DNA from 2 places in the Anoxybacillus sp. UARK-01 genome. Region 2 is predicted to be linked to the other one. Evidence: riboswitches for the same ligand, from Rfam matches in the RefSeq annotation. Region 2 holds a riboswitch; the other holds the start of a gene.
The links. Region 2 has a riboswitch for FMN ahead of B6A27_RS09440 (ECF transporter S component). Riboswitches for the same ligand answer to the same signal wherever they lie in the genome.
Positions count from the first base shown of each region.

Region 1: it holds a riboswitch for FMN, as region 2 does, so the genes downstream of both, ribD (bifunctional diaminohydroxyphosphoribosylaminopyrimidine deaminase/5-amino-6-(5-phosphoribosylamino)uracil reductase RibD) here and B6A27_RS09440 (ECF transporter S component) in region 2, are expected to answer to the same signal.

Region 1 is NZ_NASY01000047.1:286,645-302,843, forward strand. It holds gene B6A27_RS13575 (pyrimidine-nucleoside phosphorylase) at 61-1,362, shown strand; gene B6A27_RS19135 (transposase) at 1,427-1,693, opposite strand; gene B6A27_RS13585 (D-alanyl-D-alanine carboxypeptidase family protein) at 2,307-3,482, shown strand; gene spoIIAA (anti-sigma F factor antagonist) at 3,630-3,968, shown strand; gene spoIIAB (anti-sigma F factor) at 3,969-4,409, shown strand; gene sigF (RNA polymerase sporulation sigma factor SigF) at 4,423-5,175, shown strand; gene B6A27_RS13605 (stage V sporulation protein AA) at 5,295-5,918, shown strand; gene B6A27_RS13610 (stage V sporulation protein AB) at 5,905-6,339, shown strand; gene B6A27_RS13615 (SpoVA/SpoVAEb family sporulation membrane protein) at 6,336-6,770, shown strand; gene spoVAD (stage V sporulation protein AD) at 6,788-7,798, shown strand; gene B6A27_RS13625 (SpoVA/SpoVAEb family sporulation membrane protein) at 7,802-8,152, shown strand; gene spoVAEA (stage V sporulation protein SpoVABEA) at 8,158-8,751, shown strand; gene B6A27_RS13635 (spore germination protein) at 8,714-10,189, shown strand; gene lysA (diaminopimelate decarboxylase) at 10,414-11,733, shown strand; gene B6A27_RS13645 (DUF1002 domain-containing protein) at 11,926-12,813, opposite strand; gene B6A27_RS13650 (peptidylprolyl isomerase) at 13,292-13,729, shown strand; FMN riboswitch at 14,269-14,404, shown strand; gene ribD (bifunctional diaminohydroxyphosphoribosylaminopyrimidine deaminase/5-amino-6-(5-phosphoribosylamino)uracil reductase RibD) at 14,693-15,778, shown strand; gene ribE (riboflavin synthase) at 15,793-16,199, shown strand, end outside.
Region 2 is NZ_NASY01000041.1:127,853-144,051, reverse strand. It holds gene B6A27_RS09480 (GyrI-like domain-containing protein) at 317-799, shown strand; gene B6A27_RS09475 (DUF3892 domain-containing protein) at 881-1,105, shown strand; gene B6A27_RS09470 (YcxB family protein) at 1,290-1,820, opposite strand; partial or broken gene B6A27_RS09465 (nucleotidyltransferase family protein) at 1,872-2,445, opposite strand; gene B6A27_RS09460 (DUF4306 domain-containing protein) at 2,457-2,801, opposite strand; gene B6A27_RS19235 (DUF4306 domain-containing protein) at 2,776-2,922, opposite strand; gene B6A27_RS09455 (GNAT family N-acetyltransferase) at 3,391-3,891, opposite strand; gene B6A27_RS09450 (GNAT family N-acetyltransferase) at 3,863-4,324, opposite strand; gene B6A27_RS09445 (molybdopterin-dependent oxidoreductase) at 4,643-5,254, shown strand; gene B6A27_RS09440 (ECF transporter S component) at 5,293-5,871, opposite strand; FMN riboswitch at 6,021-6,155, opposite strand; gene pepT (peptidase T) at 6,473-7,705, shown strand; gene B6A27_RS09430 (DUF2339 domain-containing protein) at 7,858-8,088, shown strand; gene B6A27_RS09425 (DUF2238 domain-containing protein) at 8,342-8,962, shown strand; gene plsY (glycerol-3-phosphate 1-O-acyltransferase PlsY) at 9,072-9,656, shown strand; gene B6A27_RS09415 (RsmF rRNA methyltransferase first C-terminal domain-containing protein) at 9,820-11,154, shown strand; gene B6A27_RS09410 (YpmS family protein) at 11,501-12,064, opposite strand; gene B6A27_RS09405 (SGNH/GDSL hydrolase family protein) at 12,061-12,837, opposite strand; gene B6A27_RS09400 (SCO family protein) at 12,903-13,481, opposite strand; gene B6A27_RS09395 (DegV family protein) at 13,536-14,378, opposite strand; gene B6A27_RS09390 (YpmP family protein) at 14,497-14,748, opposite strand; gene ilvA (threonine ammonia-lyase IlvA) at 15,027-16,199, opposite strand, start outside.

The DNA.
Region 1 (16,199 bases), on a different contig from region 2:
TTCGTCCCCTCTTTAGATTGTATTTGATAGAGAAAAAAATCAATGAAAAGGTGATTTTATATGAGAATGGTAGACTTAATTGCGAAAAAACGAGATGGCCAGTCTTTGACGAACGAAGAAATCCAATTTATCATGAACGGATATACCAATGGCGACATTCCGGATTATCAAATGAGTGCGTGGGCGATGGCGGTATTTTTTCGCGGAATGACAGAAGAAGAAACAGCCGCATTAACACTGGCAATGGTTCATTCTGGAGAAACGATTGATTTATCAAAAATAGAGGGAATAAAAGTGGATAAACATTCGACGGGAGGTGTAGGCGATACAACTACGCTCGTATTAGGCCCTCTTGTTGCTTCTGTTGGTGTGCCGGTAGCCAAAATGTCGGGGCGTGGGCTTGGCCATACCGGTGGCACGATTGATAAATTAGAATCGGTGCCAGGATTTCATGTGGAAATAAATAACGATCAATTTATCGAATTGGTTAACCAAAATAAAATTGCGGTCATTGGTCAAACAGGCAATCTAACTCCGGCTGATAAAAAGCTTTATGCGCTTCGAGATGTAACGGCAACAGTCAACAGCATTCCTTTAATTGCTTCATCCATTATGAGCAAAAAAATTGCCGCAGGAGCCGATGCGATTGTATTAGATGTCAAAACAGGGGCTGGAGCATTTATGAAAGATTTGGAGGATGCCAGAGCGCTAGCTGAAGCGATGGTGGAAATCGGAAAGCGTGTAGGTCGGAAAACAATGGCTATTATTTCGGATATGAGCCAGCCTCTTGGTTATGCAATTGGGAACGCGTTGGAAGTGAAAGAAGCCATTGATACACTCAAAGGAGAAGGACCGGAAGATCTGCAAGAGCTCTGCCTTGTGCTCGGAAGCCATATGGTCTATTTGGCAGAGAAAGCGGCGTCTTTAGAGGAAGCGCGGGCCATGTTGGAAAAAGCCATGCAAGATGGCTCTGCATTAAATACATTTAAAAAGTTCTTGGCTGCTCAAGGGGGAGATGTGTCTGTCATCGATGATCCGTCCAAACTGCCGCAGGCGAAATATCAAATAGAGCTAATCGCGCAAGAAGATGGCTATGTAACAGAGATTGTTGCCGATGCAGTCGGTACAGCGGCAATGTTGCTTGGCGCTGGGCGGGCGACAAAGGAATCGTCCATCGACTTGGCGGTTGGGCTTGTGTTGCGCAAAAAAATCGGAGATGCTGTTCATAAAGGGGAATCGCTTGTGACGATTTATAGCAATAGCGAACAAGTGGATGAAGTCAAGGACATGTTATATGAAAACATCAAAATTACTCCAGAGCCTGTTCAAGCGCCAACGCTGATTTATGACAAAATTTTATAAGGAGGCTGTCTCAAAAGGTCGTTAAATCGACCTTTTGGGGACTGCCTCTTTTTTTATTACTTGATTATTTATTTCTTTTTTGAATCAGGAATGGCTCCTTATTTCTGAATTTTATCCTGTTTTTTTCTGGTGGATCGGTTGTGGTCGTCCACTTTCCCAAATGGTGGGCAGCACAAATAAGCCCCCATTCCAAGGTGATTTTTGGGAGCCCTCTTAACCAAAATCGCTGAAATTGCTGGTTGTGCTGGATGGGCCCAAACACTGGCTCCTTTTCGATTGATCGTTTTCGGTACGTCGCCGCTCCTTCTTCCGCGGACAGCTGTTCCTGGATCTCCTGCCGTTGTTATTGCGGATGGTTTTCGTGCTTTTGCCTTTGGCGCATGCTGCCTGAAACGGGTATCCGGCACAAGCCATACAACGATACGTCCGTTTGACAGCAACATACCCGTTGTCCGTCGTTTCTTTCCATTCATACACAAACACCAACCGTCTCCCTTTGGCGCCAATCATTCATCCAGCTCCTCCTCATATGTCATGTCCTCGATTCAGCGGCTCTCTTTCGCCCACGCTTTCGTTGATTCCCGATCCAACGTATTGTACTTGATCAGGGCGACGATCTCCTTTTTCTCACAATACGTGTAGTTCTCCTCTTTATCCAAAAAAGTACTCCAAAAGCGAACGCTATGCGAACACTTTTGGGACCCTCTTTTGTTGGGGACAAGCAGTGATCGATTTGCTTTTCAACATGATGAAATCTAAGCATTTTCGTTTGCGGACTAGCGTGCTTTAACAAGTTGTGTAGATCGAAAGTCATGGTTTGAAACCATCATGACAGCCGACGTTTTTGGCTGATCGCATAAATTAGCTTCTCTCACCACTCTCCACATGTATAAAAAAATAAAAATTGGAAAAGATGGCATGTATAAAGAATGGAGGGTTGGGAGATGAAGAAAGCCATTATTGGTTTGCTGCTCATGATTTGTTGGACGATACCAATATCAACAGGAGTTCAAGCAGCTGAAAAACAAGCGAGTCCAAATGCGGATCTCGTCAGTCAAGCAAAATCGGCTATTTTAATTGAACGCGATACAGGGACCATCTTGTATGAAAAAAACGTTCACCAAAAGTTGCCTCCTGCCAGCATGACAAAAATTATGACTATGCTGCTGATTATGGATGCAATCGATCAAGGAAAGCTCAAATGGAATGAAAAGGTGCGAGCAAGCGAATATGCCGCATCAATGGGAGGCTCACAAATTTTTTTAGAGCCTGGTGAAGAAATGACCGTTGATGAGCTTATGCGCGGAATCGCGATTGGTTCTGGTAATGATGCAGCAGTAGCGATGGCAGAACGAATTGCTGGCTCCGAGAAAGCTTTCGTAGAAATGATGAATAAAAAAGCAAAACAGATGGGGCTTAAGGATACCGTCTTTAAAAACGCCACCGGTTTGCCTGCGGAAGGTCATTATAGTAGCGCATACGATATGGCGATGATGGCAAAGGAACTATTAAAATATGACGAGGTTACGAAATATACGGGAAAATATGAAGATTATTTACGGGAAAATACAGACAAAAAATTTTGGCTTGTGAATACAAACCGTCTTGTGAAGTTTTATCCGGGAGTGGATGGAGTGAAGACCGGTTTCACAGCGGATGCAAAATATTGTTTAACAGCCACAGCCAAAAAAGATGGTATGCGTGTGATTGCCGTCATATTTGGAGCACCGACGCCAAAGGAACGCAATGAACAAATTACCAAATTATTAGATTATGCCTTTAGTCAATATCAAACCCATCCTGTTTATAAACGCAATGAAGTCATCAGCCACGTCAAGATCAGCAAAGGAAAGAAAAAGGAAGCTGAACTGGTGACAGCAGAGCCGATTTCTGTATTGACGAAAAAGGGAGCTAATGTTAAGGATATTCAGAAAGTGGTGAAGCTCAAGGAGAATGTAAAGGCGCCGATTCAAAAAGGAGAAGAGCTTGGCACGCTTGTTTTAAAGCAGAATGGAAAAAAACTTCTAGAGAGCCCGCTTGTTGCTAAGCAATCTGTCCAAGAAGCTAGTTGGTGGGATTTATGGAAGCGGACGCTGAGTTCGTTTGTCAAATCTGCTTAAATAAACAAATAGCGTCGATTTCTGTAGATTTTGCTCTACTTTTTTTGGATTAGCACTAGTTTTGTCAAACGGCAGGACTTCCCCGTCATTTTAGAGAAATAGTTCCATATCTGAAATGACAAGGGGGAAAGTGTAGTGAGTCTAGTGATGGACTTTGAAGTGAGACAAGATGTGTTGCTCATTCGGCTTGCCGGTGAGCTCGACCATCATACAGCGGAAGAGCTGCGGGAAAAAGTGACCGATACTCTTGAAAAAGAACATATTCATCATATTGTATTTAATCTTGAAAATTTAATGTTTATGGATAGCTCCGGACTTGGCGTTATTTTAGGGCGCTATAAGCAAATCAAAAATTTGGGTGGAGAAATGATTGTTTGTTCTGTTTCTCCAGCTGTTAAACGATTGTTTGATATGTCCGGGCTATTTAAAATTATCCGTCTAGAAGAAGATGAACAATTTGCATTACAGACATTGGGGGTGGCGTAAATGAGAAACGAAATGCACCTCCAATTTTCGGCACTTAGTCAAAATGAATCATTTGCCCGTGTAACAGTGGCCGCATTTGTTGCCCAGCTTGATCCAACAATGGATGAACTGACAGAAATCAAAACGGTTGTGTCAGAAGCGGTGACCAATGCGATTATTCACGGGTATAACAATGATCCAAACGGAATGGTCTATATTTCTGTCGTGATAGAGGAGGGGGCTGTCCGCATTACAATCAGAGATGAAGGAGCGGGAATCGCGGACATTGAAGAGGCGCGGCAGCCATTGTTTACAACGAAACCTGAATTAGAACGATCGGGAATGGGGTTTACCATTATGGAAAACTTCATGGATGAAATCTCGATTCACTCGGAAGTGAACAAAGGGACAACTGTTCATTTAACGAAATATATTACGAAAAGCAAAGCGTTATGCAATTAAGGGAGACATGCCTATGGATGTCGATGTCAAGCAAGAACAGACGCCAATTAAGGATCAGGCAATGAAAGAGCTGATTCGACGCAGCCAAGAAGGCGACCAAGCAGCGCGTGATGAAATTATTCAAAAAAATATGCGGCTTGTTTGGTCTGTTGTCCAGCGTTTTTTGAATCGCGGCTATGAGCCGGATGATTTATTTCAAATCGGCTGTATCGGATTGCTCAAATCGGTGGATAAATTTGATTTATCGTATGATGTTAAATTTTCAACCTATGCAGTGCCAATGATTATTGGCGAAATTCAGCGGTTTATTCGAGATGATGGAACCGTGAAGGTGAGCCGTTCTCTCAAAGAAACGGGCAATAAAATACGCAAGGCAAAGGATGAATTATCCAAACGTCATGGGCGTGTGCCGACCGTAACGGAAATTGCCGAATATTTACAAATTTCGCCTGAAGAAGTCGTGCTTGCTCAAGAAGCAAGCCGATCCCCGGCGTCCATTCACGAAACGGTCTATGAAAACGATGGCGATCCCATCACTCTTCTTGATCAAATCGCTGACCAAGATGAAGATTCGTGGTTCGATAAAATTGCGTTAAAAAAAGCAATAGAAGAGCTGGATGAGCGAGAACGGCTGATTGTATATTTGCGTTATTACAAGGACCAAACGCAATCAGAAGTGGCATCTAGATTAGGCATCTCTCAAGTGCAAGTATCACGACTGGAAAAGAAGATTTTACAGCAAATGAAACAAAGAATGGATGAGTAAGCATCCATTCTTTTTCTTTTTTATAGAATTGATGGTAATTGACATCAAACCGAATGATTCCTTTTTTGTCCAAACATACTATTCATTAAGAAATTAATGAGGTTGAGGGTGTGAGGCAAATGGAAAAAGCCGTATTTGTGAAATTGCGCCACCGTGTTCAAGTCAAACCTGATGATGTCATATTGGTAGGAGATGTGGCGCAAATCATTGCTAGTGATAAGCAAATGCTTCAGCAATTAAAGCGAATTCCTTTATATCGTATCCAACGAAGCGACAAAAATATTGTCATTGTCGATGTAATGAAAGTGGTGGACGCGATTGTCCGTTTTGATCCTTCATTAGAAATTCAAACGATCGGCTCAGCTCAAACGATTGTAGAGGTGGTATATCCGAAACGGACGATTTCATTTGCCTATTTTTTAGCGGTTTGGCTGCTGCTTTTTATTGGCTCGGCCATCGCGATTATTAATTTTCATGAAGATGTGAGTATGCAGGAAACGCATCAGCATTTATACACGATCATTACAGGGGAAAAAGCCGACAAGCCTCTTCTCTTCCAGATTCCTTATTCGATTGGTCTGGGATTAGGGATGATTATCTTTTTTAATCATGTGTTTCGTAAGCGGATTAACGAAGAACCGAGTCCTCTCGAAGTCGAAATGTTCAATTATCAGCAATCGCTCGATCAATATGTGATTTTACATGAAAATAAGGAAAGCATGAAGCAAATTGACGACCGTTAAGGCGATTGCTGTTATCGTGATTGGCTTAGCGGGAGGACTGGCGGTAGGCACAGGATTTGTGGCTTTTTTGGCCGTTCTCGGCGTAATCCCAAGACTGACACAATTAACAAAAACAATGAAATGGATTTATGCCTATGAATGGAGTGCTGTTTTTGGAGCAGTAACTGGCGGATGGATGAGCCTTCGTTCTTCTGCTTTAGATATCTCTAAATATTGGCTTATTCCGTTAGGCTTATTTAGCGGAGTATTTATTGGGATGTTGGCAGCAGCGCTGACAGAGGTGCTGAATGTGTGGCCTATTTTAGCCAAACGGATCGGGATGGTAGATAAAATTATTTTATTGATGATGGCCCTTGTCTTCGGAAAAGTATTTGGCTCTTTATTTTATTGGATGTATTTTGCAGAGGTGATGTCATTATGAAACTGCGCGATCATTACCAGCAGGCTGTCAGAAAATTTCAGCCTAAGCCTTCCTATTTAGCAAATAGCTTTCAAGCATTTATCAGCGGCGGTTTGGTTTGTGCCGGCGCAGAGGGGCTGCGGGCGTTATATATGAATAGTTGGGGATTTTCATCAGATGCTGCTCAACATTTAATGATGTTAACCGTCATGGGCTTAGCTGTTTTGCTGACAGCCATGGGACGATATGATGCTTTGAGCCAATTTGCTGGTGCCGGCGCGACCGTGTTGCTTACCGGCTTTGCGAATTCATTAGCGAGCGCGGCTATGGAGCATCGAACAGAAGGATGGGTTAGCGGAATCGCTAATCATATGTTTAAAATCGGTGGTGCCGTCATCGTCTATGGAATGGTCATTGCCTATGTTTTAGGAGTGATATATTACATCGTGTAAATGAAAGGGGGAGTTCTGTGCGACTTGTTGGAAAACAAACATGGGTATTTGAGAACAATATATATATTCAGGCAACAGGAACGGCAGTTGGTCCTTTTGAAGCGGACGGCCCCCTTGGAAAGCAATTTGATGTAGGATATCGCGATTTGTATTGCGGAGAAAAAACATGGGAGCTTGCGGAGCGGCGTCTGATGAAAGAAGCGATTACTATTTGCATGAATAAAGGAAATGTGACAGCAAATGAAATTGATGTGTTTCTTGCTGGGGATTTATTAAATCAAAACGTTACAGCCAATTATACAGCGCGTGAGCTTCCGATTCCGTTTTTATGCATGTTTGGAGCGTGCTCTACTTCGATGGAAACGCTGGCCGTCGGGGCGGCTCTTGTCGATGGAGGCTTTGCCAGACAAGCGCTTGTGGCAACAAGCAGCCACAACGCGACAGCGGAGCGGCAATTTCGTTATCCAACGGAGCTTGGTATTCAAAAACCGAAAAGTGCAACATTTACAGTAACCGGAGCGGGGGCAGCGCTTATCGGCAGCCAAAAGGGCCGATTTCGAGTGACGGCGGCTACCATTGGAAGAGTGATCGATGCCGGCTTAAAAAATCCGATGGATATGGGAGCGGCGATGGCGCCGGCCGCTGCCCACACGATCGAGCAGCACTTTTTGGACTTAAATCGTTCGCCCGCTGATTATGACTTGATTGTAACAGGGGATCTATCAGGAATCGGCAGTGTGATTGTCAAAGAATTATTGATGGAAGCAGGCTATGATATCACGGATGGTTACAGCGATTGCGGACTCATGATCTACCGGCCGGATCAAAGAAAATTTGCCGGCGGAAGCGGGTGTGCCTGCTGTGCGGTTGTTACGTATGGCCATTTATTAAGAGAAATGGAAAAGGGGACGTTTCGCAAAATATTTGTTGTCGCAACAGGAGCGTTATTAAGTCAGACTATGATTCAGCAAAAACAATCGATTCCAGCGATTGCTCACGGCGTTGTGATCGAATCGGTAGGAGGATGAGAAATGGACTATTGGATGGCCTTTTTAGTGGGTGGAGCGATCTGCGGGGCGGCTCAATGGCTGATGGATCGCGCCAATATATCGCAAATCCATATGCTTGCCGGACTTGTAAGCGTCGGTGCTCTGCTGGGAGCACTTGGTGTATATGACCAATTAGTAGAGGTCGCAGGCGCGGGCGCTTTGCTGCCAATGAGCGGCTTCGGCTATTTGCTTGCCAAAGGGATCGCGTCCCATGAAGCTGGACAAGGATGGATGAATATGGGGGCCAACATGTTCCAATATATTGGTCTCGAGCTTTCATTTGTCATTACGCTATCATTTGTCGCGGCCCTTATTTGCAAACCAAGGGGATAACGATGATGAAAAAAAGACGGGTCATTATTGTAACAGATGGCGATGATTTTGCATGGCGGACGATTCAGCATATTGCGAAGGAAATTGGCGGCCGCTGCATTAGCCGCTCTCGGGGGAATCCATCAAAACTGACAGGTGAACAGCTCGTGGAGCTTATTTTACAGACGCCGTATGATCCTGTATTTGTGATGTTTGATGATTGTGGAGCAGTCGGTGAAGGCGCAGGCGAACAGGCGCTAAAGTACGTGGCGACCCATAAACAAATTGAGGTGATGGGGGCTATTGCAGTCGCCTCCAATACTCACCAGAATGAATGGACAAAGGTACATGTCAGCATTGATCGAAATGGAAAATTGACAGAGCGCGGAGTGGATAAAGAAGGAATCCAAGAAATGGAGTTGGGGCGTATCAATGGTGATACCGTTTATTGCTTAGAGCAGCTACCCATTCCGATTATCGTTGGTATCGGTGATATCGGAAAGATGGGCTATCGCGACCACGTTAAATACGGTTCGCCCATTACAAAAAAAGCGGTTGAGGTTATTTTAGAAAGGAGTGAAAATGGTGGCAACAGACACAAACAGCATCCCGATTTTTGAAAAGCTTACGGATAATGAAGCCTATTTAAAAGAGAAAATCGGGATTGGAACAAGCTTTGATTTAGGAATTCGCAAAGTCTATGTGCTAACGAGAGAGGTGCACATTTATTATTGTAACGGCCTGTGTGATACACAATATTTAATTGAACTGCTTAAACAAATTGTGCAAATTAATGATAACGAGCGCCAAGAAGCTCGAGCGAAGCAAATTCTTGCTAATCGTCTTGTCCATCAGCAAGTCAGTCCCGTTCAAGATTTGAATGATGCGATTAATCAATTGTTGTCAGGGCTTATCATCATTTTAATGGAAGGGGAAACAAGCGGATTTGTCGTTGATGTCCGCAGTTATCCAGGCCGTCAGCCGCAAGAGCCCGATACGGAAAAAGTCGTACGCGGAGCACGCGACGGCTATGTTGAAAATATTATTGTCAATACGGCATTAACGCGGCGCCGCATTCGTGACGAACGGTTGCGCTTTGAAATTATGCAAGTAGGCGAACGTTCCAAAACGGATGTATGCATTGCTTATATTAAGGATGTAGCGGATCCTGGATTGATTGAGCTTGTAAAAAAAGAAATTCAACAAATTAAAATTGATGGTTTAACGATGGCGGACAAAACGATTGAAGAATTTTTAGTCAAGCAGGGATATAATCCATATCCCCTTGTGCGATATACGGAGCGTCCTGACGTAGCCGCAACTCATTTATTAGAAGGACATGTCATTATTATGGTGGACACTTCACCAAGCGTGATTATTACGCCGACCACCTTTTTTCATCATGTGCAGCATGCCGAGGAGTATCGGCAAAATCCTGCGGTTGGAACGTTTGTGCGCTGGGTGCGGTTTCTAGGCATTTTAGCCTCCATCTTTCTATTGCCGCTTTGGATTTTATTTGTGCTAGAACCTTCCTTGTTGCCCGACAAAATGGCATTTATCGGACCAAATAAACACACAAATATTCCAGCCATTGTCCAAATTTTCCTTGCCGATTTCGGGATTGAATTTTTGCGAATGGCAGCTATTCATACGCCGACCTCGTTATCAACAGCCATGGGATTGATTGCGGCTGTATTAATTGGGCAAATTGCGATTGATGTCGGCTTGTTTGTGCCTGAAGTCATTTTATATGTCTCTATTGCTGCGATTGGCTCATTTGCTACACCAAGCTATGAATTAAGCATTGCTAATAAAATCGCCCGTCTCCTGCTCGCTTTAGCAGTGGCTATATTTAAAGTGCCAGGGCTTATTATCGGAACGACCATTTATTTAATTTGGTTAGTTCGAATTCGTTCGCTGAACACCCCGTATTTGTGGCCATTTATTCCGTTTGATCCAGCTGCGTTTATGCAAATTGTTGTTCGCCGTTCACTGGCGGGCGGAAAAGTGCGACCAAGCATTGTTCATCCGCAAAATCAGCAAAGACGCCCCGTGTAAGGAGGGTCTCTTGGTTGCTGAAAGATTTTGTTGAATGAGGAAACAATAAAAATAACGGATTATTCACATTTGTATTGCAACTTTTTTTATTTTATGGTACGTTATACGTAATCTTTTCCGCAGAAAAGGCAGTTAATCCCTATTTGTTAACTGTCTTTTTTGCTTTCATATCGCATAAAAATTTGTGGTTTTGAATATTTAATCTTTCGGAATGAGGGATCGGCATGTTTTTTTACGGAACGAGTCGTGTGAATGACAAAGGACATTTAGAAATTGGCGGTGTTGATACTGTTGATCTCGCAAAGGAATATGGAACGCCGCTGTATATTTATGACGTGGCGTTAATTCGCCAGCGCGCCCGCGCGTTTAAAGAAACGTTTGAAAAGTACGGGGTAAAAGCGCAAGTGGCGTATGCTAGCAAAGCGTTTTCGACGGTTGCTATGGTTCAATTAGTGGAGGAAGAAGGATTATCGCTTGATGTAGTGTCTGGCGGAGAGCTATATACAGCCCTAAAAGCGGATTTCCCTCCTGAGCGCATCCATTTCCACGGGAACAATAAAAGCCGCCAAGAGCTGGAAATGGCGTTGGCGCATGGTGTCGGCTGTATTGTAATAGATAATTTTTATGAATTGCAGCTGCTCGAACAAATTTGTGCAGAAAGAGGAATGACGGCGTCTGTTTTAATTCGGGTAACACCAGGAATTGAAGCGCATACTCATGATTATATTTTGACAGGTCAGGAAGATTCTAAATTCGGCTTTGACTTAAACAATGGACAGGCTGATCGCGCGTTAAAGCAAGCCTTATCTTCTCCATCGTTCCACGTGCTGGGGATTCATTGTCATATTGGTTCACAAATTTTTGAAACAACAGGCTTTGTGCTGGCGGCGCAAAAAATTTTCCACAAAATCGCCGATTGGAAAGAGGTCTATGATTTTGTTCCGAAGGTTGTCAATCTTGGCGGCGGCTTTGGAATTCGCTATACAAATGAAGATACGCCTCTTCCGGCTGCGGAATACGTAGAAAATATTATTGCTGAAGCAGCAAAACAGGCAGCAGAGCTGGGCATTGCTATGCCGGAAATTTGGATTGAGCCAGGCCGTTCGCTTGTCGGTGATGCCGGAACCGCGATTTATTCGATCGGTTCGCGCAAAGAAGTGCCTAATGTGCGTCATTATGTGGCTGTTGATGGGGGAATGAGTGACAATATTCGGCCAGCATTGTATGAAGCAAAATATGAAGCAGTGTTGGCGAATCGAGTTCTTGATGAGAAGCAAGAGGTTGTGGCGATTGCCGGAAAATGCTGTGAATCAGGTGACATGCTGATCTGGGACTTGCCGCTGCCAAAGACAGAAGCAGGTGATTATTTGGCTGTATTTTGCACCGGGGCATATGGCTATTCGATGGCCAATAACTATAATCGCTTGCCTCGCCCGGCTGTTGTTTTTGTTGAAAACGGCGAGGCGCAGCTCGTCGTTCGCCGAGAAACGTATGAGGACTTAGTTCGTTTAGACGTGCCATTACGGGCGAAAGTCAATAGATGACCATGCTATAGGAATATCACAATGAAGGTACATTGGATATCACGTACTCCTTGAAATGAAAACGTGTGATAAACCAAAGAAAAAATCGCTCAAACGTGTAGAGCGGTAATTAGCTATTGACCGATTAAGCTACAAGCCTATTGTATGGATATGCGAAACGGCCAAAAGGTGCCCTGCTTGGGCACCTTTTGGTCATTGTTGCTGCTGATTGGATGAAGTAAACACGGATTTGATGGCATTCCAAATTTCTTTCAAAATATCGATGATATTCTGAATAAATGTTTTTCCTTCTTCTGAGTTCAAAAAGGTGGAAATCTTGTTTTTTGCTTTGCTAAGTTGATCGTTGACCTGATTCCAGTCAATGTTGAGATTCTTCATTTTATTAAATAATGATATTAGGCTATTGATTTCATCCTGAGTGAGCGTAATACCTAAATCCTTGGCCGCTTTTTCGATAAGGGAGCGCAAATCCGCGTCGGTTTGCGGCGGATTTTTGGCCATTTCTTCTTTAATTCTTGTTAAAAGGGCAACGGCTTGATCGTTTCCAATCGATTTGCCCAGCTGGGCGGTTTTTACCATTTCTTCATTTGCCACTTTTTTTACATCGTCAGGAATCACTTTATCGGATGAAAGCTCGTACGCTTTCATTAAACCGGTTAGCGCTGCGGTACCTGAAACAGGGAAAGGAGCTGTAATATAAATTTTAGCATCCTTGACACCTGCCGTGATGAGCGCGTTTGTATACATTTCCTTTGTGACCCAAGTAATATTATGCGTTTCTACATCAAGGCCGGAACCATTCGCTCCAATTGTAATCATAGATGATGAAATGGCTTTTGTGCCAATTTGCGCTTTTGGAATTAGGCCATCCAGATATTTATGCTCTTCTGTGTTTGACACGGTAATGGTTTGAGCATTTTCCGGAGCGTTCATTTCATTTAATACTTGCTGCTTTTGTGAGTCGGTTAAGTTTTCTCCAAGTGTAATAATAACATCGCCTTCTGCTGCATCCGCCGCTGCCGCTATCGGATACGCAAGGAGCAAAGACGCCATGAGACAGCCTATCAAGGTCCGTTTCATTCTTGCAACCTCCTTATTCTTTCTTTATTTCCACCATTCCTATTCTACATGCAAATGGAATAAGATAGAAGCGAAATGATGCGTATAAATGCCACTTGCTCTATGAGCAGCGGGATGAATATAGCGCTCGTTCATTTTGTCTTTTAGTTGTGTTTTATATAAAAGAGCACTAATGTTAATTATCCATTATTTTACTTGAAAGCAAAATGATCGGGCTTAACACTCGTTTTTCTGCTTCTTTCTCGAACAGGGAATGTCAGTGAACAACATCATTTGCTTACAAAGCGCTCCTTGTTCAAGAAGGGCATGCCCTAGTCGGCAAGCAAATCGGTTTGCCGGCTTCAGCAGAAAAGCGAGGAATCTAGTACGATCCGTTGGTTTTTATTGAATCCTCAACACGCCCGATAAAATGACTTGCTTTTTTTGTGTAACAAACAATGGTATGATAAGGGAGTATGAAAGAAAGGAGAATGAGAAAATGGCAAAAAAGGGTCATATTTTACTGGAAAACGGTGCAAAAATTGAGTTTGAATTATTTCCAAATGAAGCCCCAAAAACAGTGGCAAACTTTGAAAAGTTAGCAAATGAAGGGTTTTATAATGGCTTAACGTTCCATCGCGTCATCCCTGGCTTTGTCAGCCAAGGCGGTTGTCCGCGCGGAAATGGAACCGGCGATGCGGGCTATACGATTCCGTGTGAAACGGACAACAATCCTCATCAGCATAAAGAAGGAGCGATTTCGATGGCGCATCGCGGCCGTGATACAGGAAGCTGCCAATTTTTCATTGTTCATGAGCCGCAGCCGCATTTAGATGGAGTACATACCGTTTTTGGTCAAGTGACGTCAGGAATGGACGCGGTCAAAGCGATGAAAAATGGCGATGTAATGAAAGAAGTTAAGGTGTGGGAAGAGTAAAAGTTTTTACTCGTAGTATTAGTTGGGCATCACGATAAGGATAGGGATACCTCAATATTTGTCTTAGCGTGAACAAGTGATGGCATGATTTCGATGGCCGACGCTTGTTCACGTTTTGGCGTGAACAAGGCAAGTCATAGACTTGCCCTTTTTGGATCGTAGGTTTGTACAAATTGCGGTTTGTTCATATTTATACAGCAAAAGAGCAACCAACCCGATTGTATTGGATACCACCAATACAACTTTATATGGAAGGAAAGTGGTTTTTGAGCGTGAAGTGTTTCCGCTTTGTTTAGAACGACAGGGAAATAGGCTGCTGGGAACGCGCAATTTTTATAGAAGCTTAACAGGATGAACGGTGTTGAGCTTTTTTGAAAGGATGAGGAAACGATGAAGAAAAATTGGATCCTGTTCTTTGCTCTGCTCGGTGTCAGCTTGATTTGGGGGCTTATTTATTGGTTATTCATAGCGAAGTGAGTGCGTGAGCATAGACAAACGATTGGATTGTGATATAATGATAAAAAATTACATAATCGTTTTGTATCCTTCGGGGCAGGGTGTAATTCCCGACCGGCGGTATTGAAACCGATGCGTTTCTAAGCCCGCGAGCCGAAATAGGCACGATCCGGTGCGATTCCGGAGCCGACAGTATAGTCTGGATGGGAGAAGGATCACATAAAGGCAGCACATTGCCGTAAGCGGAGCAGCACCAAAACCGTTTTTCCTTGCACTGTCAATGTGGATGGTAGATGTAGCGCTCCCCATAGTGGAGGTGTTTACTGAAAAAACGGAACAAACATTCGTGTTTGATGTCCGGTTTTGTTTTAGAACGGTGTTGTTCATGAAATGTGCAGCTTTTTTGGCATGCAAAACAAACATGTCAGTTTGTGGTTCTTACATATTTCTGCCCTGGGAGATGCGATTCCTAGGGCTTTCTTTATGGTGAAAAAGGAGGGATGGAACATGCAGAGCGATGAACGGTATATGCGTTTGGCGCTTGAAATGGCTAAAATAGGAAGCGGACAAACCTCTCCGAATCCAGCGGTAGGGGCAGTCGTGGTGAAAAATGGAGAAATCGTCGGTCTGGGCGCCCACTTAAAAGCTGGAGAGCCGCATGCTGAGGTTCATGCCATTCGCATGGCGGGAGAAAAAGCCGCTGGTGCGACAGTTTATGTTACGCTTGAACCTTGCAGCCATTTTGGAAAAACGCCTCCATGCGCAGATTTGCTAGTGGAAGCAAAAGTAGCGCGCGTTGTCATCGCTACGACGGATCCAAATCCGCTTGTAGCTGGGAAGGGGATGGAAAGGCTAAAACAGGCAGGAATTGAGGTTGTGCTCGGTACGTTGAAAGAAGAGGCCGATGAATTAAACCGTGTCTTTTTTCACTATATCACGACAAAAACTCCATTTGTTACATTAAAATACGCAAGCAGCTTAGATGGAAAAATCGCGACGAAAACAGGTGATAGCAAATGGATTACTTCAGAAGCTGCGAGAGAGGATGTGCACCGCTATCGAGCCGCAAATGATGCGATTTTAGTGGGGGTTAATACGATCATGGCTGATAACCCTCATTTAACGACGAGATTACCTGAAGGCGGGAAAAGTCCGATTCGGATTATTCTCGATACAGACTTGCGCACACCGCTTCATGCAAACGTGATATCTAATGATGAAGCGGAAACATGGATGGTTGTCGGCAGTCAAGTATCCAGCGAACGCATGGCCTTATACCAAAGATCGCATGTGCGAGTCATGCAAATGAACCAGCCGCATATCGACATTTGGGAGATGTTGAGCATGCTAGGGGAGCACAAAATTACTTCTCTCTTTGTGGAAGGAGGGTCACGCATTCACGACAGCTTTGTGCGCAGCCGAGCCTTTCAAGAAATTGTTGCCTATTTTGCGCCGAAGTTGATTGGCGGCCATGAAGCGCCTACTCCGGTTGGCGGCACAGGGATTTTGCGCATGGCAGAAGCGGCTGAATTAGCGATTAAGCGCGTTGAAATGGTTGGACCGGATATCAAGGTTATTGCCATACCAAAATAAAGAGGTGGAACATCATGTTTACCGGAATCATTGAAGAAATGGGTACGATTGAACAAATGAATCACTCAGGAGAAGCGATTACGGTTACGATTCGCGCGGAAAAGGTGCTTGAAGATGTCCGATTGGGCGATAGTATTGCGGTTAATGGGGTATGCTTAACAGTAACATCATTTACCGCTCGTTCCTTTACAGTTGATGTGATGCCAGAAACCATTCGAGCCACCTCATTGCGCATGTTGTCAAAAGGGTCAAAAGTCAATCTAGAGCGGGCGATGGGAGCAGGCGGACGGTTTGGCGGCCATTTTGTATCCGGGCATGTTGATGGAGTGGGCGAGATTATCAACAAGAAACCGGTTGCCAACGCTGTGTATTATGAAATTAAAATTCCAAGAGAACTGCGAAGCTATATGATTTTGAAAGG
Region 2 (16,199 bases):
GCGTAACAAAAGCAAGTCACCGCCTTGCCTCCCACCTCCGCTCTACTTTTGAATGAACAATAAATTCCATTTATATGTAATATAACATTTAAATAATCCCCCAGTTGTCAAAAAAACGGTCCTCCGTTCTTGTTAAACAGTCGAGCCCCCTTTTTCCCATTCAAATCTGCCATCATTTTTTGCTTCCAAAAAACGTTTTTTCTAAACAGAAAGATAGGTAGCTATACACGAACATATGTGCTATAATCAAATAGATAGTGGCCATACACAAGCAAGCCTAGAATCGTTTCTTTATCTTGAGATGGGAGGAAAATCAATGAATCACCAAATCATTGAAAAAGATCGTTTTCAAGTAGTGGGAATCAAGCGGACATTTTCGCTAGTCAATGGAGAGAATCATACAGGGATTGCTAAGATGTGGGAGGAAGTTCATCAAAACGGCACCGTTAAGTTATTATCATCACTGAACAACGGCTCATTAAAAGGCTTGATCGGTGTATGTACCGCACACAGCGATGACCAGTCAGGACAAACGATCGATTATTGGATAGCCGCAGAGTATAATGGCGAGGTGCCTAACGGGCTGTTGGCGTTAGAAATACCCGCTTCTAAATGGGGCATATTTGAGGTGCGCGGATCGATGCCGGAAGCGATACAAAAAGCATGGGAGCAAATTTTTTCAGAATGGTTGCCATCCCAGCATTACAAGCTTGCAGGCACGCCGCAATTAGAAGTATATCCGGACGACGATCCAACCAGCCCTGATTTTTATTCCGAAATATGGGTTCGTCTTCAATGAAGAGCGTTTGTTATTGAGGCTGTATGTGCATAAAATGGCTGACAAATCCCCCATACTAAAATGATAGAGGGGGTGAAAGTGATGAGTGAAAAAGTGGTAGCAGTCCGAAAAAATGGCGATGGCGATATTGTTGAGCTCAAGCTATCTTCTGGACGGATTGTCGATTACAAACAGGCACAAGTGATGGCACAAAACGGCGAGATCGAGGGTGTAAACACATTTAGAGGGAAGGACGGCGACTGGCATCTGCGTAGCAATGCCGATGGAGATCCAAGCAACAATCTCGATAACTTGCCGACATTTTAAAATGAAAACGGCACTGTTTCGAACGGCACTTCGAATGATGAGTCATGATTTCTACGTTTGAGGTGCCGTTCGTTCTTTGGGCCTTTTTAGTAAGGTTATGGAAATGATGGAGTCACTGATATAAAATCGTTGAATAGTCGGCAAGCCATTCGCTTGCCGCTGGGATATGCCCACCGGTCATTGATCACTTATTTTCTGATTCAATATGCTTAAGCTTTGTGTGAAGATATGATCGAATCTCCTCTATGTTTTTCAGCTCTCGCTTTGGAATAATATAAGCGCTGACAGCACTATTATAGAGATAAAAGCTGTGCCGGTCTTCCTTGAAAGCCTTTATGCCTCCCCAGCTTACTTTTGTTTCTCCGTAAGAAGTCGAGTCAACGATTCCTTCTTCTGTCATCACAAGATGATGCTCTCCTAATAACCCTTCATTATTTCCATCTTTCATCATTCTCTTTGCGCTGCGAATAATGGCTCGATCAAAGTAACTCGGATAAAAAATCACCCATAAAACCGCCACAATCGAAAATGTAATCAGCAATCCTAAAAAGGAAGCATGGCCGATTTCAGCAAATACCCAGGCAACCAAAAGAAAAAGAACGGGAGGGATAACTCGCTGAATCGCCAACGTTCTCCGGGCTGCTTTCGAATGCTTGATATGAAACAAATTAAACTGCACATAATCTTCTTCCGTTAACCGATAACGAATTTCCATGATTTTGTCTCCTTCCCTATGCTGCAATAGAAAAATCATTGTCTCGCGTTTTTAAGCATTTTTTAGCGTCACGATTGTTAGCTTGTGCCAAATGCTTGTCCACTTCTTCCTCCGCACTCGTTCTTCATACATTTGAGCCCGTTTTTTTCGTTTCACAAAAATATGGAGTTGGCTTGACAAGAAGCTGACAAACATCTTCGACTCCCCAAGGTGCCGCCAAGACAACAACGCCTTTTTCATCAAGCCTTACCCCTAGAGCAGTGGCAGTTTCCGGAAATTTGGACATGGCATCGACGGAAGATAAATAAGGAGATCCGCCATTTATTGCATGCATTCGCGCCTGATTTTTCACCGACCATGGACGATCGGGGAGGAGATGGTACAGCTTCTGTTCCAGCTTCTTTTCTGCCGCTTTCTCCGTATGCTTGCGGTCAAAATAAATGACATCGATATCTGGAAGCGGCGTTCTTTCTTGAAATCCATGCAGCACATCCCAAATTTTCGCACGGACAAATCCGGCACACACCCACCAATCGGGCAAATTCAGCGACTGTACGGCTTGCAATGTTTCCATCATCCACTCGTCCTTCTGAATCCTTTGGATGATATCACGTTCGTTTTTCATCACGGTATCCATTATTTTAGCTCCTCACCTCGCCAACACTTTGCCCGAAGCACAGACAAAAGAGCCATTGCTGCACTTCCGGCACCCGCAGTCATAAAAAGCATTGTAAAATAATGCCCACCGATCGTCGGGGAATCGGCTACGATCGCCCCCAGTATCCAAAATAGCAGACTGCCGGCATAAAACAAGCGAAATCTTTTGTTGCTTCTCCGGCATAGCCAATACCCTGTTAGCATCACTATATAAATAATGCTCAATGCCATAAGCAAAGGAAAAGCAGGCTTGAATTTAGCAGCATAAATAAAATGATCGAGCTGTGAAATATCGCTGCTATTGGTGATGGAACCATGGAGCATCTGTGAAAAAAAAAGCAGAATACTTCCACTCCCATGGGTTAGACCTTATTTCGCTTCCTTCGTACCAAGAAGCAAGAGTGGAAAAAACAAACACAAAAAAGGCGAGAATATACTGAATCATCCAGCTCACTGCCTTGTTCCCCCCTTGTAAATGGAAATAGGTCGCTATTGCATCCATTACCATTTAAGCATATATACGGGAAAATAAACAAGATATTTCGATTCATACCACCTCATAAACAAGCTCCTATGTCACAATCGCAAACGTTCCATTCGAATCTCCATAAGAAATCATTACGATTCACATAAGATCCAACGTTTCGCCTAACACGCTATGTCCGATGCTACTCAAATTTTCCAAGAATAAAAAACGTAATAGAATCTCGATTAGTGCTACAGTAAAAAAAGAAAATTAGCCTCCCCAATGCCCCTTAACTCACCAAGTACTTATTGATCGCTAGCTGCTCTGTCTTGTTTATGTATGCGGTAGTAACGGAGCGTTAAAATGACATCATCAAAATCAAGATAAGCCCTCTCCGTTTTCTGAATCCCTGCTTGCGTTTTGGTTACGTGAAAAGGGAGTGTTCACCTACAGAAGCTTCTCCATATAATATTCATCGACATATTGCCCGTCGATTTTCAGCGAATGGCGTTTGATTCCCTCCTGAACAAATCCCATTTTTTTATAGAGAGAAATCGCGGGGACATTGTCTGTCACAACTGTCAGCTCCAAACGATGGATCCCTTTTGTCCTCGTCCAGCGCTCCAATTCTGTAAATAGCATCGTGCCAATTCCTTTTCCCCGATAGGAAGCATGCAAACCGACAACGATATATACAGTATGACGATTGCGCTTAGCACGTCCGCCTCTTGCCACTAAATAACCGATGAGCTCCCCTTCTTCTGTCTCCACCAAAAAAATCGCGGCATTTTCTTCATGCTCGATCGCCTCAAGCTGGCGGCGCTGCTCTTTAACCGTAAGCGGCCGTTCCCCCGCTTCAAACAACAAATAGGCTGATTCGCGCTCTACTTGCAAAATCAACGCTGTTAATCGTTCGGCATCATCCACCTTTGCCTGCCGAATGTTCACTCCCATCCCCTCCTTCTAAATAGATCTGTGCCAAATTCGCGCTGCGATAACGAGCGAACGCCGTCTTTGCTTTACGAAATCCTGATTGAATATAAAACGGTTCGTTTCCTATCGTCGAAATAAGATGAATGCATGAAATGGCGTCAAGCTGTTCGAGCAGATCTTTCATGATCGCTTTTCCAATACCTTTACCTTGATAATCGCGGTGAACGACGACATCATAAATCGCCGCATTGAATACGCCGTCTGACAGAGCGCGGCCAAATCCAACCAGACGGCCGGAGCAAAAAGCAAGCGCTACTATATGACTCGCTTGAAAAACTCGTTGAATGATTGGCCCTGTATGCTTAACCCAGCCAACAGATTCATAGATTTCTCTCATCTTTGTCCAATTCGCATTTGCGATATCACGCACAATCTGAACATGTTCCATTATTCTCTTACTCCTTGTCCTTACTTGAAGCTCTCTAACTTTCTTTTCATGCCTTTCAATGTCCGGTTTTGCATCCATATACTAACAATGAGAAGCACTAATATTCCCGAAACCATAAGCGTAGAAGCAAACGAAAGGAGCGAGCACTAGATATGCGGCGTCAAATCTCCATTCATAGGAACCCTCCTTTTTCATCGCCTTCTGCTTTCCAGAATATTCTACATCATTTGCCAATTTCCTTCCGGTTTGTATTGCATTTTCTCACAAATCTCCGTATGATGGTAAATCATATCATGTTGGAAGAAAGGGTGCAGAACATTGACAAAACAACTGCCTCCAGGGCAATTTGCAACGGAGAAATGGCCGATTCTTCACGAAGGCGATGTATACGAGTTTCATGAGGCTACATGGAAATTCACATTATTCGGCGAGGTGAAAGAAGAGGTTTCTCTTTCTTATCAGCAAGTTATGGAATTGCCAAAAACGATCTCAACCATTGATATGCATTGCGTCACAACATGGTCCAAGTTTGACACGACATTTGAGGGCATTGCTTTTCGCGAATTTTTGCGTTTCGTCGAGCTGAATCCAGACGTCGCTTATGTCAAAGTTTATGGATATTTAAACGGCGATCCCTTCGGCTATTCAGCCAATTTGCCTCTTCATGCTCTCATGGGAGATGACGCGCTTTTTGTGTACCGATGGAAGGACCCTCATCACGATTGGCAAGAGATCTCGCCAAAGCACGGCTATCCGCTGAGGTTCATTCCCCCTGCTTCTTTTTATTTATGGAAAGGGGCGAAATGGGCGACCGGCATCCGTTTTATGAAAACAGATGAGCCTGGCTATTGGGAAGTGAGAGGTTATTCAATGACAGCGAACCCATTTCAAGAGGAGCGGTTTTCCGATTCAACGCTGTCGAAGCTTTAACAAAAAGGCTACGTTCGTAAACGCAGCCTTTTTGCGGCTCAGATGCGGCTTGCCGCTCGTTTATGCAGCCATGGACGAAGCCGGAGAAAAAGAAGCATAAAGACAACGGTTATAAACACGCCTTTTAAGGCATTAAATGGAAAAATCGCGGAAACAATGAGCGCTTTCGCTTCCGGGGCGCTCATTGCCGGCGAACCGAGAAAAATGGTATAGGCCGGCAGAAAGATATAATAGTTCAATACGCTCATCGCCGTTGCCATCACGATGGTGCCAGCCACCAAACCGATGACCATTCCCTGTTTTGATGCTGCTTTACGATAAATATAATAGGTCGGTAAAATAAACGTTATTCCAGCCATAAAATTCGCAAAATGACCGACTGGAACGCCAGTCGCGCTGCCGACAAGGAAATAGTTGAGCACATTTTTAAATAATTCGACGAGCATCCCAGCAATCGGTCCATACATTAGAGCAGCGACTAATGCTGGAACATCGCTAAAATCAACAAGCAAAAAAGGAGGAAATGACGGAAGCGGGAAATTGAGCAGCATCAATAGATAAGCGATGGCGCTAAACAATCCAATCGCCGCAAAAGCGGATACGTTCATGTTTTTCATGGTGATTCTCCTCTCCTTCTCGTGACTCATCCTCACAAGAAGAAGGCTGCCGACTGACCATAAAAAACCCCTTAAGCCTAAACGCTTAAGGGAGAATAGCAGGCATGCGCAAAGAGACGTTCAAGCGCAACCGCCGAACGCCGGCAAACCTTCATCTTCTCCCATCCAGACTATAACTGTCGGCTCCGGAATTGCACCGGATCCTGCCTTGCGGCTCGCGGGCTTAGAAGCTTATTCGCTTCATCACCGCCGGTCGGGAATTTCGCCCTGCCCCGAAGATGAATCAATCTAAATTTTATTTATTCCATTTATACTATACATGTTTTGCTGAATATTGTCTATGCATAAAGCTTCGCTTCTTAACGTTCAGGCTTTTATACATTTTCCACGATCAACCGCCGAGATAACATCATTCATTCGTAAATTCATCTACTCGGCTGCAGAAACACCCCCTGTTCAGAGCTCTTGTCACTCATTCGCATCAGAAAGCTTGTATCCGATGATCAATGGTCTAAATCAGGATTCCATTTTTTCTTGAAATAAGCGTTTTATGATAAAATAACATCGGAAAAAGATAGCAAATCATAAGGAGATGGACGATATGAAACAAGAAATCATTGAGCGCTTGACTAGATATGTGAAGGTGAATACCCAATCTGATCCAAACAGCGACACGTGCCCTTCAACTCCAGGTCAGCTCGAACTAGCCAATATGCTGGCAGAAGAGTTAAAAGCGATCGGCATGACAGAGGTGACGGTTGATCAAAATGGCTATGTGATGGCCACACTGCCGGCCAATACAGAGAAAGAAGTGCCGACGATCGGATTTTTGGCACATTTAGATACGGCGACCGAGTTTACGGGGGAAAATGTTCATCCGCAACTGATTGAAAGCTATGACGGAGGCGATATCATCTTAAATCACGAGCTTTCTATTGTTCTTTCGCCCGCCGATTTTCCTGAACTCGCTGGCTACAAAGGACATGCCTTGATCACAACCGATGGAACGACCTTGCTAGGAGCCGACAATAAAGCGGGCATTGCTGAAATTATGACAGCGATGGCGTATCTTATTCAGCATCCAGAAGTGAAGCACGGCGAAATTCGCGTCGCTTTTACACCGGATGAGGAAATCGGCAGAGGTCCGCATAAATTCGATGTGGACGCTTTTCGGGCGAAATACGCTTATACAGTGGACGGAGGACCGCTTGGCGAACTAGAATATGAAAGCTTTAATGCCGCACAAGCGAAAATTATCTTTAAAGGAAAAAACGTGCATCCTGGTACGGCTAAAGGCAAAATGGTCAACTCCATCAAACTGGCCATGGAATTCCATAGCCAGCTGCCAGCTCATGAAGCGCCGGAGCACACTGAAGGCTATGAAGGATTTTATCATCTGTTATCCTTTCAGGGAGATGTCGAAAAAACCACTCTTTCCTATATTATCCGCGATTTCGACCGAAACGCATTCGAAGCACGAAAAACAAAAATAACGGAACTGGCTGCACAGTTTCAAGAAAAATATGGTAAAGAGCGTGTCGAATGGGAAATAAACGATCAGTATTACAATATGAGAGAAAAAATTGAACCAGTGAAAGAAATTGTCGACATTGCATATGAAGCGATGGAAAACCTCGGCATTGAGCCAAAAGTTTCGCCGATCCGCGGCGGCACTGACGGTTCTCAGCTCTCTTACATGGGCTTGCCTACGCCAAACATTTTTACAGGCGGAGAAAACTTCCATGGCCGTTATGAGTATATTTCTGTCGATAATATGGTCAAAGCAACGCAAGTCATTATCGAAATTGCGAAACTGTTTGAACAAAAAGCCTAACATCTTACATAAAAAGAAAACAAAAGGGCATTGGCCGCCGGGCATGTCCTTTTGTTTTTTCTATGCGTTCCATATATATGCCTTAGATTGGGACAGCATGTCGCTCTTTTCGCTCAGACTGCGCAGCTATATTACTTAAAGAATCAATATTGTTGTCATTCAGCTGGGCTGCTTTCGCCGCTGGACGTGTCGTTTTTGGAACGATTCGCGACAAAAAAGCGATGCGTTTATTAGGAATCGGATTGATTTTTTTAACATTGCTGAAATTGGTATTTATCGATCTGCCGATTGTTTCTTTATTGATGCGCTCTATCCTGTTCATCGGACTTGGCAGCATTGGCATCATCATTTCACGCCTGTTTTATAGACAGCAAAAACGATAAACAAACAAGCCGCTTCTTGCTGCATAAGCGGCTTTCTTTTTTCTCATACTATTAACGCAATCTTTTAACGTTTAGATTTAGGGCGGTTGTGCCGCCTGACTCCTATCATTCATTGGTCTGTAGAATCACCGTGTTGTTTGGCCGCGTTCATATGATCGAAAAAATCCAATACGCTCCTTTTTTGAATCGCTTTGTTCCATTTTCAAATTAGATGGAGCAGGCCGCAACGATACGATGGCAAGGAGGGCATGATATGGCTACATCCCAACATCTAAAAGAACATCTCGTTTTGCTATTCTTGGTGACTGCCGCATTGATATGGTCAGCGGTCAAGCCTGCAAGCTATTTAACATGGCTGCTGGAAGTCAGTCCTGCTATTGCAGGGTTGCTTATTGTGATCCTCCTCTATCGCCGCTTTCGCTTGACCACCCTTTCATATGCTATTATTTCACTTTTAGCCATCAGCATGTTTATCGGGGGGCATTATGTTTATTCCAACGTTCCCTTGTTTAATTGGGTGAAAGACACGTTCGATTTAGAACGCAATCATTATGATCGTTTCGGTCATTTTTTAAAGGGGTTATTTGCCATCGTGCTCAGAGAAATTTTACTACGGAAAACCTCGCTGACACGAGGCGGATGGCTATTTTTGATTGTGATGAGCATGATGCTGGCGATTGCCGCATTGTATGAAATCATTGAATGGATAATCGGGCAATTGGCCAAACAGGTAAAGCAAGTGCAAGATTTTCTGGGCACCCAAGGTGACATATGGGATACACAATGGGATATGCTGTTTTGTCTCATCGGCTCCATATTAGCTTGGTTGGCTCTTTCAAAAATCCATAACCGGTTTTTAAAAAAACCCCTTTAGCCCATTCCCGCTTCATACAAATCCCAAATTCTTATCTGGCGTTTTTTTTAATGCATGGTAAAATAAAATCATGCATGAATTTGAACAAGTAAAGGGTGTATGAAGATTGGTGACAAAGCTATTGATTTTAATCGCCGCTTACCTTCTTGGTTCCATTCCCTCCGCGCTCATTGTCGGAAAAGTCGGGTTTGGCATTGATATTCGCGAGCATGGGAGCGGAAACTTGGGCGGCACAAATACGTTTCGGGTACTCGGTGTCAAAGCAGGATTGATTGTAACGATCAGCGATATTTTAAAAGGAACGCTCGCCGCTAGCTTACCGGTGCTGTTTCATGTAGACATTCATCCGCTCATTGCCGGAGCGCTGGCAGTGCTTGGACATACATACCCGATTTTCGCCGGATTCCGTGGCGGAAAAGCCGTTGCTACTTCGGGGGGAGTCTTACTGTTTTATTCGCCATTTTTATTTTTCACACTGTTAGTGGTCTTTTTTCTTGTACTATATCTTTCAAAATATGTCTCTCTCTCCTCGATGCTGGCGGGAGTTTACGCGATTATTTATACGATTTTCTTTACTAATGACATTCCGCTGAGGATCGGCGTTACTTTGCTCGCTCTCTTTGTTTTTTATCGCCATCGCGCCAACATTAAGCGAATTATAAATAAAACGGAACCAAAAATCAAATGGCTATAAATGCTCACAGGGCTGTCCCATTCACTCGGGCAGCCTCTTTTGCGGATCCTGCGACGATCGGATGATCGGGATGATCACATTCGTTCTTTTTCAAACAATAGACGCACAAGATCAATGAAAGGAGTTTTATTTGTTGAAATTACCGGAGCCATTTCGCGAAAAAATGAATCGACTCTTACAGGAAGAAGCGCTTCCCTTCTTTCATACATATGAAGAAAACAAAACGAACGGGCTTCGTTTGAATCCCCTTAAAATAGAGCGAAGCACCTTTTTAGAACTGATGCCGTTTTCCTTATCACCTGTTCCATTTTGTTCGACCGGCTTTTACTATGATGCTGCGGAACAGCCGGGAAAACACCCGTATCATGCGGCCGGCCTTTATTATATTCAAGAACCAAGCGCCATGTTTGTCGCTGAAGCATTGCGTCCTGAACCAGGAGAAAGAGTGCTTGATCTTTGTGCAGCTCCCGGAGGGAAGACGACACAACTGGCAGCTATGATGAACAATACCGGCTTTTTGCTTGCGAATGAGATTCATCCAAAACGCGTCAAAGCACTATCAGAGAATATTGAGCGATTGGGCATCACCAATGCGCTTGTCACAAACGAAACGCCAGAAAAGCTGGCAGAGCGCTTCACAGGATATTTTGATAAAATTTTAGTTGATGCGCCTTGTTCAGGTGAAGGAATGTTTCGGAAGGATGAGGAGGCCATCCGTTATTGGAGCGAAGCGCATGTAGCGCAATGCGCCAGCAAGCAGCGCCACATTTTGTCCTGTGCCTATCGCATGTTAAAAGAAGGAGGCATTCTTGTTTATTCGACATGCACGTTTTCTCCAGAAGAAAACGAGCAAACGATCGAAGCGCTTCTTGCAGAATATGAGGATCTGATTTTATTGCCGATTGATAAAACAGCGGGCATTCAGCCAGGAAGACCGGAATGGACAAATACTCATATGAAAGAAATGGCGAAAACAGCACGGCTTTGGCCACATTATTTAAAAGGAGAAGGACATTTTGTTGCTAAGCTGCAAAAGACAGGAAGATCCAACCAATGGAATGGAAAAACCGTTGCTTCCAACCTTTCCAAATCGGCGCAGCGTGACTATCAAGCATTTGCAAAAGAGGTGTTAAAAACCGAAATCACCCACACCATTTATGCATTTCAACAACAGCTATTTGCGCTGCCAAAGGATTGCCCGAATTTTGAGGGATTAAAAGTGGTGCGAGCGGGCTTGCATTTAGGAGAGTTAAAGAAACATCGCTTTGAGCCGAATCATGCGCTCGCCTTAGCCTTAAAAAAAGAAGTGGTCGCTCATTCGCTCGATTTAAACAGCAGCGACCAAGAGCCGATCATGAAATATTTGCGCGGCGAAACGCTTGAAACAGGCGGAGACCGCGGCTGGACTATGGTCATGATTGACGGCTACCCGCTCGGCTGGGGAAAGGAAGTAAAAGGAACGCTGAAAAATTTTTATCCAAAGGGGCTAAGAATTTAGGGGCTGTAGCTAGTTAGCTTTCGGAAGCCCCCTTTTTGATTCATCTGAACCTCTCCCGCCTCCACTCCGTTAAAAGATGGGAAACTTCTCGGTGGATTTTGTAAAAAAATGCGCAAAAAAAATCGTCCTTTCTTTGCTCAACAACATTTTCAGAAAGGACGATTTTTGATGAGCAAGCAAATGAAGTGACCCACTTGCAATTTCCCGTCCCAAACGTTTTTGAAAACGTCCATGAAACCAAAATGCCGCCAAACCAAGACGAGAATGAAACCAAGATGTTCATCGACAGACAAGCGAAGCAAATCACGCAACATAAACATATTGGTTAACCGCTCGTCTCCTTTTGTTATTTTACTGGAACGGTTAACGCAAACACAATTTTGTCATGCTCTAGATCAAATTCTTTTGCCGTAATGCGATATCCATTTTTTAACTGGATATTGGCTAAATCAATATAAATTCGGTGAGCATCGGGCTCAATCATGACTTCATCAGGCAGTTTCGCATGCTTTTGCAAATATGACAGCGTATAGTTCACCGGAAGCTGCCATTCTCCTAACGATAAATCCGGATCTCTTAGTTCTAAATTGCCGCCTTTCACGATTTTAGGCACAAACGAAACCGTTAAGTCCACATTTCTGCTAAAAAGCGGGACTTGACTCGCCACATACACACGATCATCAATCCAAACCCGATACGAAAGCGAACTATTTTTTGTTTTTTCTTTCAGATAGTCATTCAGCAAAATATTGACATCTTCTTTTGATGAATGAACGAGAAATGTTGCTCCCTTTACAGCTTTTGGGGTCGGAAGCTTTGTTGAAGACGGCTGAAGAATAAGACACAGTAAACTTACCACAATGACCATATTGATTGCTAATAATCCAAAAAAAGCGACTTTCCATTTCATTGTTCCATACTCCCTAACAAATGTTCATAGACACGTTCAGCAATTTTTTCATATCCTAATTCATTCGGATGAAATTGATCATCGTAAAGCAAATCATCACGGTTATCGAATAAATCCTTCACATCGACAAAAATCGTTCGATCATATTTGCTTAAAACCGCTTGGCTTCCGCGGTTCCACATATCGATCACCTCATCGATTTCAGGAACGTCTTGAAGCGGGCTTGAGAATGGATTATACACCCCAACAAGAACAATCGTAGCATGTGGATTCAGCGCGCGCAGCGATTGCATGAGCCGGTCTAATTTGGCAGCAAAGCTTTTCTGATTTTTCTCAAATAAATCATAGGTTAAATCAAACAAATGAGAACGGACAACTTTCATAATATCGTTACCACCGATCGTGATCAACACCATATCGGCTTCCCTTATCTCTTGTTCGTGAGACTGAATGACATCCTGCAATTGTGAAAGACGTAAGCCTCTTTTTCCTAAATTCGTGACCGTAACAGAGCGAACTCCCTTATTATGCAATAATTTTTCTTTGAGATCAAAAACATAGCCGCCCTGATGGTCTCGATCTCCTACTCCTTCCGTTAATGAGTCGCCAAAAGCCACCACATTCCAATCCCGAGGGATAAAATCCTGGTCGATTATTAAACGACTCGGAAGACCGATTTGCCGCAATGGAATATTTTCCATTTTCATCGCTTCCGTGGCTGAGCATCCCCCACTTAGAAGCAGTGACAAAAACAGAAGTCCCCATTTTTTCATTTCTTTCACCTTCCTAGAAAAAGGAAAACACGAAGAGGCAAAAATGCCACCACATTTTTGCCTCTTTATGATGATTGCAAAATTTTAATATGCTCTAGAATTTTCTTGTATGGAACGTTGTTCATTCCATTATAATACTGAACCACTTTTCCTTTTTGATCGACTAAATAGAAACTGGTTCCGTGGATGACCTGGCTTTGGTTTGCTGGCTTTTGTACAATCGTTTTAAAATTCTTTTGGGCGAAAGCTTCAATTTCTTGCTGAGTGTATCCCGTCAGCAAATGCCAATGACGAGTGTCAGCATCAAATTTCTCAATATATGCTTTTAATTGCTCCGGATGATCGTTTTCCGGATCCACACTAAAAGAAACAAATTCAACCTCTAATCCCTCTTCTTTGGCCATTCGCTGCAGCTTCGCCATATTGGCCGTCATTGGCGGACATACATCCGCACAGCGAGTAAACATAAAATCAGCTACCCATACTTTCCCTTTTAGGTCTTTTAAGCCAAACGGTTGATTATTCTGATCCGTAAAGGTAAAAGACGCAACCGGCCAGTTTTGGGCATCAGGGATCTTTTTACTGCATGCAGCTGTGAATAACAAAAGTATGCTTATAAGCACAATGGCACTTGTTTTTCTCATCGCTAAATCCACCCGTTTTCATTTCCTCTTTCATTTTACCAAATGTTTCATGATTTATTCAACGTAGTACATAAAACCAATCGCACCTGCACCTGTATGAATCGAAACAATCGGCGTCGTATATACTATGTCAATCTGCTCATAGCCAGTTGCCTCAACAATAGATTGCCTTAAGCGATTCGCCAACGTCAACGCATCAGCATGGGCAATGCCGATCGCACGAATCGTTTTGCCGGTCGCATCCTCGACCAGCCGTTGTGTGAAATAGCTGACGATCTGTGAATAGCTCCGCGCTTTCATCACAGGCGTATAGATGCCATCCATCAGCGCCGCAATCGGCTTGATGTTCAGCAATGAGCCGAGCAACGCTTTGCCGCGTCCAATTCGGCCCCCCTTCACTAAATGGTCCAACGTGTCAACAGCTATGTAGAGATGCGTGCCGCAACGGACTTTTTCAAGATGCTGAATAATATCAGCGCAGCTCTTCCCTTCTGCCGCTTGCTTTGCTGCTTCTATGACCTGGAATCCTAGGGCAAGCGAGATAAATTGCGAATCAACAACTGTCACATTTGCCTGTGACATGGCCGCTGCCTGTCTTGCCGATTGCACCGTCCCACTTAGCGCGCCAGCCATATGAATCGAAAGGATTTCACATCCATCTTCTCCCAAACGGTTATATAGCTCCAGAAAGCTTCCTATTGAAGGTTGAGAACTTTTCGGCAGCTCGTTTGCTTGGGCCATTTTTTTCATAAATTCTTCTGATGTGATATCCAAACGATCTGTATAGACTTTGTTGTCCATTGTAAAAGTGAGCGGAATCACTTCAATTCCATACCTATTTAATGTTTCAGTAGGAACATCTACTGTCGAATCCGTTACAATTTTGATTTTGCTCATTATTTCACTTCCTGGAGTTAAGGCTCATTGAACATTATACAATGAAACGAGTGAAATGCCTATAATAAATGCAAAAAAAGTTGCTTTGCTTTGGCAAAGCAACTTTTTCATATGATGCTTATGCATTATTTTTTAAAATATCTGTCTTGAAAATTTGTTCATAGACAGGCCATTTCAACACTCTTTTTAAATGATCCCTAAACGAATAAACACAACGGGCTTCCCGAGACCAATAGACCTTTGCTATCAGCGTCTCTAAACGTGATTGAACAATAAAGCGATAGGTGTTATCTTCCTCCAATACTGGAATCTCAATAATTTTTACCTTCTGTCCATAAGCATTCTTGAACTCCAGGCTTTTGAGTAGCAAAATATCAATCCTCTTTTTTGACCGATTTATTATTATTATACACGAAATCGGTGTAAAAGTATGTCAGATTGCGCGAAAGATTTATAATTTTTTTAGCGAAAAATAACGAATGACTCATTGTGCTCCGCATAACGATATCGACCTGTATCCACATTTAGCCTTCAATGAGCAGGCGATCATCTGATTTCGATTGTCGGCGGACCGAATACCGACCGCTTCCAAACACCCCTCTCTCCTCTACACTCTGTTAAGCGGTGGGAGACTTCTCAATGGATATATTAAATAAGTAAATGAAATAAGTTCGGATCTTTATTGACTTCCTGATAAGGAAATCCCTTCTTTTTCATTCTCTCAATGAGCGGAGCATAATCCTCCCGCCGCTTCAGTTCGATCCCCACTAATGCAGGTCCGTTCTCTTTATTATTTTTCTTTGTGTATTCAAACCGCGTAATATCGTCCGTCGGTCCTAGCACTTCATCTAAAAATTCGCGCAATGCTCCGGCACGCTGTGGGAAATTAACGATAAAATAATGCTGCAAGCCTTCATAAATCATGGAACGTTCTTTGATCTCCTGCATCCGATCAATATCATTGTTTCCTCCGCTAATGACACAAACAACGGTTTTTCCGCGAATCTGCTCTTGATACAAATCCAAAGCGGCGATTGGCAAGGCTCCAGCTGGTTCAACCACGATGGCATTTTCGTTATAAAGTTCTAAAATGGTCGTACACACTTTCCCTTCTGGCACAACGACGATGTCGTCAATCATTTCTCTGCATAACGCAAACGTTTTTTCTCCTACTGTTTTGACTGCTGCTCCATCCACAAATTTATCAATTTCCTCTAAAGTCACAACTTCCCCTTTCTCAAGTGCCGCTTTCATGGATGGAGCTCCGGCTGGTTCGACGCCAATCAGTTTTGTGGCAGGCGAGATGCTTTTGATATATGTACCGAGACCTGCCATCAATCCGCCGCCACCAATGCTGGCAAACACAAAATCAATCGGTTCCTCACAGTCATTAAGAATCTCCACTCCGATCGTTCCTTGTCCAGCCATCACATACTCGTCATCAAAAGGGTGAATAAACGTTCTCTCTTCTCGCTCGGCGCATTGAACAGCCTCGTTAAAGGAATCGTCAAATGTGTCGCCAACTAAAACAATCTCTACCATATCTTTTCCGAATAATTGAACTTGTGAAACCTTTTGGCGTGGTGTTGTCGCAGGCATATAAATTTTTCCATGCACACCTAACGCGCGACATGAATAGGCCACTCCTTGAGCGTGATTACCTGCGCTAGCACAAACAATTCCCCGTTTTCGTTCTTCGTCTGTCAGATGCTTCATGCAGTTATAAGCGCCGCGAATTTTAAACGAGCGCACAACCTGCAAATCCTCACGCTTTAAATAAACTTGACAGCTATAGCGCTCCGATAGCAATGCATTTCTTTG